Regions from separate parts of the Cupriavidus sp. GA3-3 genome, predicted to be linked through region 3. Evidence: predicted binding sites of a transcription regulator. Region 3 holds the regulator's gene; each other region holds the start of a gene.
What was found. The regulator FNR, encoded in region 3, switches genes on or off when oxygen is low (the NO sensors DNR and NnrR bind a similar motif). The targets are predictions, from matches to a motif close to TTGATNNNNATCAA.
Positions count from the first base shown of each region.

Region 1: a site for FNR is predicted at 1,643-1,656, ahead of C265_RS30575 (OmpW family protein). Genes of this name have one in related genera too.
Region 2: a site for FNR is predicted at 1,830-1,843, ahead of C265_RS19195 (nitrite reductase). Genes of this name have one in related genera too.

Region 1 covers NZ_KB944506.1:12,862-16,104, forward strand. Annotated here, with positions in the region: gene C265_RS30570 (response regulator transcription factor) at 1-871, shown strand, start outside; gene C265_RS30575 (OmpW family protein) at 935-1,579, opposite strand; gene leuA (2-isopropylmalate synthase) at 1,925-3,243, opposite strand, start outside.
Region 2 covers NZ_KB944482.1:278,977-282,219, reverse strand. Annotated here, with positions in the region: gene C265_RS19200 (cytochrome c) at 1-45, opposite strand, end outside; gene C265_RS19195 (nitrite reductase) at 58-1,722, opposite strand; gene leuD (3-isopropylmalate dehydratase small subunit) at 1,946-2,590, opposite strand; gene leuC (3-isopropylmalate dehydratase large subunit) at 2,583-3,243, opposite strand, start outside.
Region 3 covers NZ_KB944471.1:214,877-218,119, forward strand. Annotated here, with positions in the region: gene C265_RS10995 (sulfite exporter TauE/SafE family protein) at 284-1,042, opposite strand; gene fnr (fumarate/nitrate reduction transcriptional regulator Fnr) at 1,121-1,846, shown strand; gene C265_RS11005 (hypothetical protein) at 1,910-2,155, opposite strand; gene C265_RS11010 (membrane protein) at 2,152-2,361, opposite strand; gene ccoG (cytochrome c oxidase accessory protein CcoG) at 2,391-3,243, opposite strand, start outside.

The DNA.
Region 1 (3,243 bases), on a different contig from region 3:
TCGCCCGTTGCCGACGATCGAGACCCGCGTACTGGTGGTCGACGACGATGCCGACGCGTGCGGCTTCCTGACGCGCGCGCTGGGTGGCGAAGCCATGCTGGTCCACACCGCCGCGAACGGCAACGCGGCACTGGATGCGCTGACGTCCTTCGCGCCGGATGCGGTGCTGCTGGACGTGGACATGCCGGGCATGGACGGCTTTGCCGCCTGCACGGCGCTGCTGGACCGCCACGCGGACCTGCCGGTGATCTTCATGACCGGACTTGGCGATACCGGTCATATCGTGCGCGGTTTCGAAGTCGGCGCATGCGACTACGTGACCAAACCGGTGGCGATTGCCGAGGTGGTGGCGCGCGTGCGGTCTCATGCGGGCAAGGCACGGCTGGCGCGCAGCGCACGGGAGGCCGTATTCGGCAGCACGGTGCCGATGCTCGCGGCCGGCATCGACGGCCGGCTCCTGTGGATAAACGGCAGCGCGTCAGCCTTGCTGCAGGCCCAGGGATGGCCGGTAGCGATTGCCGGCGCGGTACTGCCTCCCGCGCTGCGCGACGCGGTGTTCCGCCTCTGCAGCGAAGCGGAAACTGGCGCTGATAGTCTTCACCTGCGCCGGTTGACAGGCGAGGCGGGCGACGTGGTCGTGGTGGAACTGTCGTGCAGCGGTCTGGCCCCGGCCGGCCCGGCCCTGACACTGCGCGAGGCCGAGGTGATGGCCTGGGTGGCGCGCGGCAAGACCAATCGCGATATCGCCGACATCCTCGGCATGAGCCCGCGCACGGTGAACAAGCACCTGGAACACATCTACGAGAAGCTCGGCGTGGAAACGCGAACGGCGGCAGTCGCCGCCACCCGGCGCAACTTGAGGACGGCGTGACGTGCCGTGCGCCAATGCAAGAAGGGCCGGCGTTGCCGGCCCTTCTTGCCAGTCGGATCCCGATCAGAAGCGGTAACCCACCCCCATGCTGAACAGCCACGGATCCAGGTTCACCTTGGATACCTTGACATCCCCCGCCTTCACATCGCTCGACAGCCAGATCTTCTTGATGTCGGCGTTGAGAAACCAGTTTTTGGTCAGCTTGTAGTCCATGCCGATCTGCAGCGCGGGACCGACGCTCCAGCTATCGAGCTGCAGCGAGTTGTTGGCGATGTCCGCGCCCCAGATGCGGGTGAAGTTCAGGCCCGCGCCGATATACGGGCGGAAGGTGCCGTTGGGGATGAAGTGGTACTGCACCAGCAGCGTCGGCGGCAGATGCTTGAAGGTGCCGACCTTGTTGCCGTCCAGGTAGACGTCCTGCTTCTGCGGCACTGTCAGCACCAGTTCGGCGGCGATGTTCGGCGTGAAGAAGTAGGTGACGTCGAACTCGGGAATCCACTTGTTGTTGACCGTGATGCGGTCCGACGGGCCGACGCCGCCGACGGGGTCGGAGCTGTTGGCCATGTCGAGATAGGTGCCGCGCAGGCGCACCATCCAGTTGCCCTGGGCATCGTCCGCGGCGGCGGCAGGGGTGGCGAAGGCGCCGAGCATGGCGCAGGCGGCGATGGCGGAACAGGTGACCCGGGTGCGGAGAGAGAGTGTTTTCATGAGGTTCTGCTTGGTCTGGTATCAAATCCGGACCCAGTTTGGCCGAGCAGGCCGGGTTGGGCTTTGACCCAAGACAAGTAGAAGGGAACGTGGGCTGGCTGCGTCGCGCAGGCGCTACAGCGAGGAAGGCGCCGTGGTGTGCCAGCTGCGCCGACGCTTCTAAACACATGCGGAATTATTCGTGGCGCGGTGCGATGCTGCCCCTTACGCTGTGCGAAAGATCCGAGCACGCATGCAGCGTGTGCGGATCGGCACCGAGCATGTCGTGGGCGTCCGCAAGGGCGTCTTTCCGGGTGTGCCCCGTGGGGGCGGGGCACACCGGTTTTCTTGCGGCGGCTTGCGGTGTCAGGCGTCGGCGGCCTCGGCGGACTGCGGGGCCTGCGCCGCGCCAAAGCCGGCCTGCAGGTGCCGGTTCACGCCCGAGATCACCGCGCGCAGCGATGCCGTGACCAGGTTGGCGTCGATGCCGGCGCCGAACCCCGTCGGCGAATCGCCCACGCGCACTTCCACGTAGCAGGCCGCGCGTGCATCCGCGCCGGCGCTCATCGCATGCTCGTGGTAATCCATCACGCGTACCGGCAAGTCCAGCGCATTGACGAAGGCATCGATGGGCCCGTTGCCGGTGCCGCGCACGCTGCACGGCTTGCCGTCGCGCACCATCTGCACTTCTATCTCCGTGGCGCCACCGCTGTCAGATACCAGCTGGTGCGATACATAGCGCAGCGGTGTCTGCTGCGCGAGGTACTCGCGCTGGAACAAATCATGAAGATCATCGGCACTCGCCTCGAGCCCGGTGTCGTCGGTCATGGCCTGCACCGCGCGGCTGAATTCGATCTGCAGGCGGCGCGGCATGTAGATGCCATGCACCTGCTCCAGCAGGTAGGCCATGCCGCCCTTGCCGGACTGGCTGTTGACGCGGATCACCGCGTCATAGCTGCGGCCCAGGTCGGCCGGGTCGATCGGCAGGTAGGGCACTTCCCAGATGCCGTCCGGCTGCTGCTGTGCAAAGCCCTTGCGGATCGCATCCTGGTGCGAGCCCGAGAACGCGGTGAATACCAGGTCGCCCACATACGGGTGGCGCGGATGCACCGGCAGCTGGTTGCAGTGCTCAACGCACTGGCGCACCGCGTCGATATCGGAGAAGTCCAGCCCGGGTGCCACGCCCTGCGTATAGAGGTTGAGCGCCAGCGTCACCAGGTCGACATTGCCGGTGCGCTCGCCGTTGCCGAACAGGCAGCCTTCGACGCGGTCCGCGCCCGCCATCAGCGCCAGCTCCGCGGCGGCCACCGCGGTGCCGCGGTCGTTGTGCGGGTGCACTGACAGCGCGATGTGTTCGCGCCGTGCCAGGCGGCGGTGCATCCATTCGACCTGGTCGGCGAACACGTTGGGCGTGCTGCATTCGACCGTGGTCGGCAGGTTCAGGATCATGGGCCGGTCCGGGCCGGCCTGCCAGGCGGCAGAGACGGCGTCGCTGACTTCCAGCGAGAAGTCGAGCTCGGCCAGGCTGAAAGTCTCGGGCGAATATTCATAGGCCCATGCCGTGCCAGGCATGGCATCGGTCAGCGACCTGATCAGGCGCGTGCCCGAGACCGCGACCTCCTTGATCTCTTCACGCGAGGCATTGAAGACGATGCGCCGCCAGGCTGGCGCGATCGGGTTGTACA
Region 2 (3,243 bases), on a different contig from region 3:
CAGCCCCGCCAGCGCAGCGCGCCGCCAGGCGATGTGATTACGCATGGTGGCGCCGGCTCAGTACACGTCGTGCTGCGTGTTATAGGCGTTGAACTTGCCGGTCGGGGTGATCAGGCGCTTGTCCTTGATCACGGTCTCGAGCGTGCGGGTCTTGTCGTCGACCACCACCAGCGCGGACTCGCCGTCCTTGGTGCCCCAGACCGAGAACCAGACCTCGTCGCCGGCCTTGTTGTACTCGGCCTGCACCACGCGCCTGGCGCCCGCGCCCTTCAGGCCGGCCCAGTCGGCGATCGGCAGCACCTTGTAGCCGGCTTCCAGGTTGCGCGTGTCGAACACCGCCACCGACTGGTTGAGCTTGGCGTCAGGGTTCAGCGGCGTGTCGACCCACAGGTTGGACGACTTCGGGTGGGTCTTGATGAAGAGTGAGCCGCCGCCCTGGCCCTTGATGGTCTGCACCACCTTCCACGCCTGCGCCGGGTGTCCGGCCGGGTCGGTGCCGATCAGGCTGATGGTCTCGTCGCCAAGGTGGCTGGTGGCCCAGACCGGGCCCAACTTCGGATGCATGAAGTTGGCGCCGCGCCCCGGATGCGGGGTCTTGCCCACGTCGATCAGCGCGGCCAGCTTGTCTTCCTTGGTGTCGACCACGGCAATCTTGTCGGACGCATTGGCGGCCACCAGGAAGTAGCGGCCGGTGGCGTCGAAGCCGCCGTCATGCAGGAACTTGGCCGAATCGATGGTGGTGGTCTTCAGGTTGGACAAGTCCGAGTAGTTGACCATCAGGATCTTGCCGGTCTCCTTGGCGTTGATCACGAACTCCGGATGGAAATGGCTGGCGACGATGGCCGCCACGCGCGGCTCGGGGTGGTATTCGTTGTCCACGGTCATGCCGCGCGTGGAGACCACCTTGAGCGGCTTGAGCGTGTCGCCTTCCATGATCACGTACTGCGGCGGCCAGTAGGAGCCGGCCACGGCGTACTTGTCTTCATAGCCCTTGTACTTGGAGGTCTCGACCGAGCGCGCCTCCATGCCGACCTTCACTTCCGCGACGATATCGGGCTTGGGCAGCCACAGGTCGATCAGGTCCAGCCGCGCGTCGCGGCCGATCACGTACAGGTAGCGCCCGGACGCCGACATGCGCGAGATATGCACCGCGTAGCCGGTCTTGACGATATTGATGATCTGCTTGCTGTCGCCGTCGATCAGCGCGACCTCGCCGGCATCGCGCAGCGTCACCGAGAAGAGGTTGTCCAGGTTGTACTGGTTCATCTTCTTTGTCGGACGCTGGGCCACCGGCAGGATGTCCTTGCGGCTTTTCTCGATATCGGCCAGCGAGTATTCGGGCGGGGTCGGCGGGTCGAGCTGGATATAGCGCGCCATCAGGTCGACTTCCGGGTCAGTAAGATCGCCCGAGGTGCCCCAGTTCGGCATGCCGGCGGGGCTGCCGTACTTGATGAAGGTCTTCAGGTACTCGGTGCCGCGTGCGCGGGTGATGTCCGGCGTCAGCGCCTTGCCGGTCGCGCCCTTGCGCAGCACGCCGTGACAGCCGGCGCAGCGCTCGAAGTAGATCTGCCGGGCGTGGTCGAACTCAGCGGCAGTGAGGGTGGGGATGGCGGCTTTCGGTTCCGCCTTCGGTTCTGCCTTGGTGGCTGCATGTGGCAGCCCGAGCCAGAGTGAGAGCGGCAATGCCGCGATTGCCGGGTACAGCCAGTTTTTTGCTTTCATGGGTGCCGTGGATCAGCGGTGAGGAAAGCTGTTTCGCGGTGCCCATGCCTGCGTGGCGGGCACCTGTCGTCGTGTGGAAATCATGCGGACACACTGACGACATGGAATTGACTGGCATCAAACGGTGGCGGCGGTGCGGGAACGAAGTGTGGGGTGGTGTTGATCCTTGTCGTTTGCAGCGGGGCAAGCGCGCCGCGGAGGCGACGCGCTTGCAGGGCAGGCTTCAGGTCGCGCTCAGGCGGTCGCGCGTGCGCCTGGCCACGTTCGTTGTCCACGGGAACGCGCTCCGGTATTGCTGGATGAACTGCTCGATCTCGCCGCGCTGCCGCAGCGACAGGCCGATCATGTCCAGCCCTTCGATAAACATGCGGCGGTGCCGTGCCGACAGCTCGAAGGCGTAGTCGCCGGAGGGCGTGCGCACGCGCATCGCCTCGACATCGATGCTGATGGTGTTGGCCGCGTCCGCATCCACGTCGTTCATCAACGGCCCGATCACCTCGCGTGGCAGCATCACCAGCAGCAGCCGGTTGTTCATCGCGTTCGAATAGAAGATCTCGCCGAAGCTCGGCGCAATCACGGCGCGGATGCCGAATTGCTGCAGGCCCCAGACGGCGTGCTCGCGGCTGGAGCCGCAGCCGAAGTTGGCGCCGCTCACCAGGATGCTGGCGCCGGCGTACTCGGGCCGGTTCAGCACGAAGCCAGGGCGCGGCGCGCCGCTGGCGTCGAAGCGGTGGTCGTAGAGAATGCCCTCGGCCAGCCCCGACTTGTCGATCCCGCGCAGGAACTGCTTGGGGATGATCTGGTCGGTATCGAGGTTCTCGAAGCGGATGGCGGCGCCTTTGCCGGCGATGCAGGTGGGTTCAGGCATGGGTGATCTCCAGCTTGCGGACGTCGGTGATGACGCCGGTGACGGCGGCCGCAGCGGCCATGGCCGGGCTCATCAGGTGGGTGATGGCACCGCGCCCCTGCCGGCCCTCGAAATTGCGGTTGGTGGTGGAAGCGCAGCGCACGCCGTCGGCGAGCACGTCGTCGTTCATGGCCAGGCACATCGAGCAGCCCGGTTGTCGCCATTCAAAGCCGGCGGCGGTGAGGACTTCGGCCAGGCCCTCGCGCTCGGCCTGGGCCTTGACCGCGCCCGACCCGGGCACCACCATGGCCCTGACCCCCGCGGCCACCTTGCGGCCGCGCACCACGCTGGCCACCGCGCGCAGGTCCTCGATGCGGCCGTTGGTGCAGGAGCCGATGAAGACGTGCTGGATCGGCGTGCCTGCCAGCGCGGCGCCCGGTTGCAGGTGCGTGTACGCCAGCGCGCGCTCGACCGAGCGCTGCTCGGCCTCGTCGAGCTGGTCTTCCGGGAACGGGATCTGGCCGGAAACCGGCAGTACCTGGTCCGGGCTGGTGCCCCAGGTGACGTAGGGCTCGATCTCGCTTGCGTCGAACACGAAGTCCATGTCGAACACGGCGTCCGCATCGCTTTGGAGAGTCGCCCAGTAGCTGAGCGCGGCGTCGCGCTGCGGGCCT
Region 3 (3,243 bases):
ACGGGTATCGGGAGCAAGGCCGGCATCGCCAACACCGCAGTGCCAGCCGGACTTTTGAACCAGATCTTTTGAACCGGATGGACTGTGGGGACGGGACGGGCATCGAAAACCTTCCGCTTCCCCTGCCCTGAACTCACCTTCTGGTATGAAGGCCGCCTGGCGCTGCTCGCCCGCTGCTTACCGCGGCTCACAAGACACCGCGCGATACCGCAATGTTGGCGATTGTATGGCATTCCCGCCCCCGCCTGCAACCATCATCCGTTGCCGGCGCAGCGCCGGCGCCTCAGAACACCAGGCAGAATCCATGCTCGGCCAGCGAATGTGGCAACAGCACCGCTCGCGCAATGCCAAGGCCGCCGAACGCCATTACCGCCAGGCCGGCCCCCAGTCGCACGCCGGGACGTCGCGACAGCGTACGCAAATAGCCTGACAGGCCGGAGAGCACCAGCAGGTTAGGCAGTGTGCCGAGCCCGAACACGCCCATCACGAGTGCGCCGGACGCCGCATTGCCCGCCAGCAGCGCGAGCGTGAGCGCCCCATAGACCATGCCGCACGGCACCAGCCCCCACGCCAGGCCCACGCCGTATCGCCGCGCCAGGCAGCCGCGTGCGCGCACAAAGGACGGCATGCCGCGTGCCACGCCACCCAGCCGGCGCGCCACCGCTGCGCTGGCACGCGACGCCAGCCGCTCCAGCCAGTCGACGGTAAACGTGTTGCCGCGCAGCAACCGCCAGCCCGACCCCAGCAGCATGACGCTGCCCGCGCCGAACAGCCAGCGCTGCACCGGCAGATAGTCCTGTTTCCACGCCGAAGCACCGACCGCGCCTAGCGCGGCCCCAAGCAGCATATAGGTCGAGATCCGGCCCAGGTGCATTATCAGCAACTCGCCGAGCCAGGCGGCACGGCTGGGCACCAGACTGATCGTCGCCGCCGCGCCGTGACGCTGCTCCACGGCCAGCGCCACGCCGCCGCACATGGCGGCGCAGTGGACCCCGCCCAGCAAAGCCAGCAGAAAAACGCTGATCAGTACGCCAAGTGTCAATTCTCACTCCCTACCACATCACATCGCACGGTAAAATGCCGTTATCGCGCCCTCGCTGCCATTTCTAGCAGGTTCCAATTGCTCACCTCCATTCCCATTACCGAGATGTCACCACGCTGCTCCACCTGTGCGATGGGGCAGCTGTGCCTTCCGGTCGGCATGTCGCAGCAAGACCTCGCCAAGATGGACACGCTGGTTCAGGAACGCATCCGTGTGCACAAGGGTGAAACCCTGTATCGCATGGGCGATCCGCTCACCGCGGTCTATGCCGTGCGCTTTGGCACGCTCAAGACCCACGTCACCACTGAAGACGGCCGCTCGCAGATTACCGGCTTCCACCTGCCCGGCGAAATTGTCGGTCTCGACGGGCTGGGCGAGATGCAGCATGCCTCCGATGCCGCCGCGCTGGAGGACACCGAAGTCTGCGTGGTCCGCATGAGCGAGTTGCAGTCCCTGTCGGCAGACCTGCCGTCGCTGCAGCAGCAGTTCCTGCGCCTGATGGGCAAGGAAATCACGCATGACCAACTGATGCTGGTCACGCTGGGCTCGATGCGCGCCGAGGAACGGCTTGCCGCCTTCCTGATCAACCTCTCTGAGCGCCTGTCGGCACGCGGCTATTCGGCGTCCGAGTTCGTGATGCGCATGAGCCGCGAAGAGATCGGCAGCTACCTGGGCCTGAAGCTCGAAACCGTCAGCCGCCTGTTCTCCCGCTTTGCCGAAGCCGGCCTGATCCAGATTCGCCAGCGCCACGTCAAGCTCGTGGACATCGACGGCATCAAGCAGCTCTACAGCCGCTCCTGCTAAGCGGCCAAGGCGCTGCCAGGTACCGCATGCGGACATGGCAGCGCAGACCTCACACCGATCCGCTTATTCCAGTTCGTCGGTATCGCTGAGCCGCGTCGGCATGGTGTAGAGCGTCAGTCCGCTGGACAACGCGCAGAACACCCAGGCCATCAGGAAACCAACGGTGTAGACCGATTCGCGGGACGCTTCGATCGGCTGGCCGAAGAAGTTCAGGTCACCGGGATCCACCACCGAAAACACCGTCGCGGTCGCGAACCCGGCCATCAGGAACGCCGGCCAGAGTACCCACATCAGCCAGCGCAACCTCATGGCTGCCTCACAGCGGCAGCCTTGGGCGGCGCGGCGTCGGCCTTCTCGACCACCAGGCCATGGCGCGTTGCACCCTGCACCGGCATGTCCGGATGCGTGGATGCCAGCCAGATCGTCACGCCACACGCCACCATCGCCACCAGCGGGCCGCTCATCAACAGCCACGGCCACGGCTCCTTCCACCACGGATTGCCTTGCTGACTCATCTTGCCCCCTTCATCTTGACGACCTAGCTTCACAAATCGCGCGGCACGATGAAACTGGTGGATTGCCGGATTTCGGCATGCCCCCGCTCCGTGCCTTCGCTCGTCACCGTCACGTTGATCTTGTGCGTGCCCTGCGCCGCGGCCTCGATCGGCACGCGGATCCGGATCGGCAGCAACCGGTTGGACGTCGGCGCCAGCGATTCGGCCTGCTTGTCGTATTCCACGGTCAGGTTCTTCAGTTCGTCGCTGTCGGCGCGCACGCTGATCTGCATCGGCGCTTCGGTGGTGTTGATCAGCTGCAGGCGATAGACATTCTCGATCCAGCGGCCTTCCACTTCACGGCCGAGCGCACCACGGTCGCGGATGATGTCGACCTTCAGCGGCGTGCGCAGCGCGATCGAAGCCATGAACCCGGCCAGCAACGCCACCCAGATCACGGAATAAATGACCACGCGCGGGCGCAGCAGGCGCTTGCGTGATGCCGCCGCGGACAAGCCCTTGCGCATCGCGTTTTCCGAGGTGTACCGGATCAGGCCGCGCGGATATTCCATCTTGTCCATGACCTGGTCGCAGGCGTCGATGCAGGCGCCGCAGCCGATGCACTCGTACTGCAGGCCGTCGCGGATATCGATGCCCGTCGGGCACACCTGCACGCAGATGCTGCAGTTGACGCAGTCGCCAAGCCCCGCCTTGTGGTGGTCGGTCTTGCGCGACCGGCTTCCGCGCGGCTCGCCGCGGCCGACGTCGTAGGTCACGACATAGGTATCGCGATCCACCATCACGCTCTGGAAACGCGCATACGGGCACATGTACTTGCACACCTGCTCGCGCATGAAGCCCGCATTGCCCCAGGTGGCGAACGCGTAGAACAGCATCCAGAAC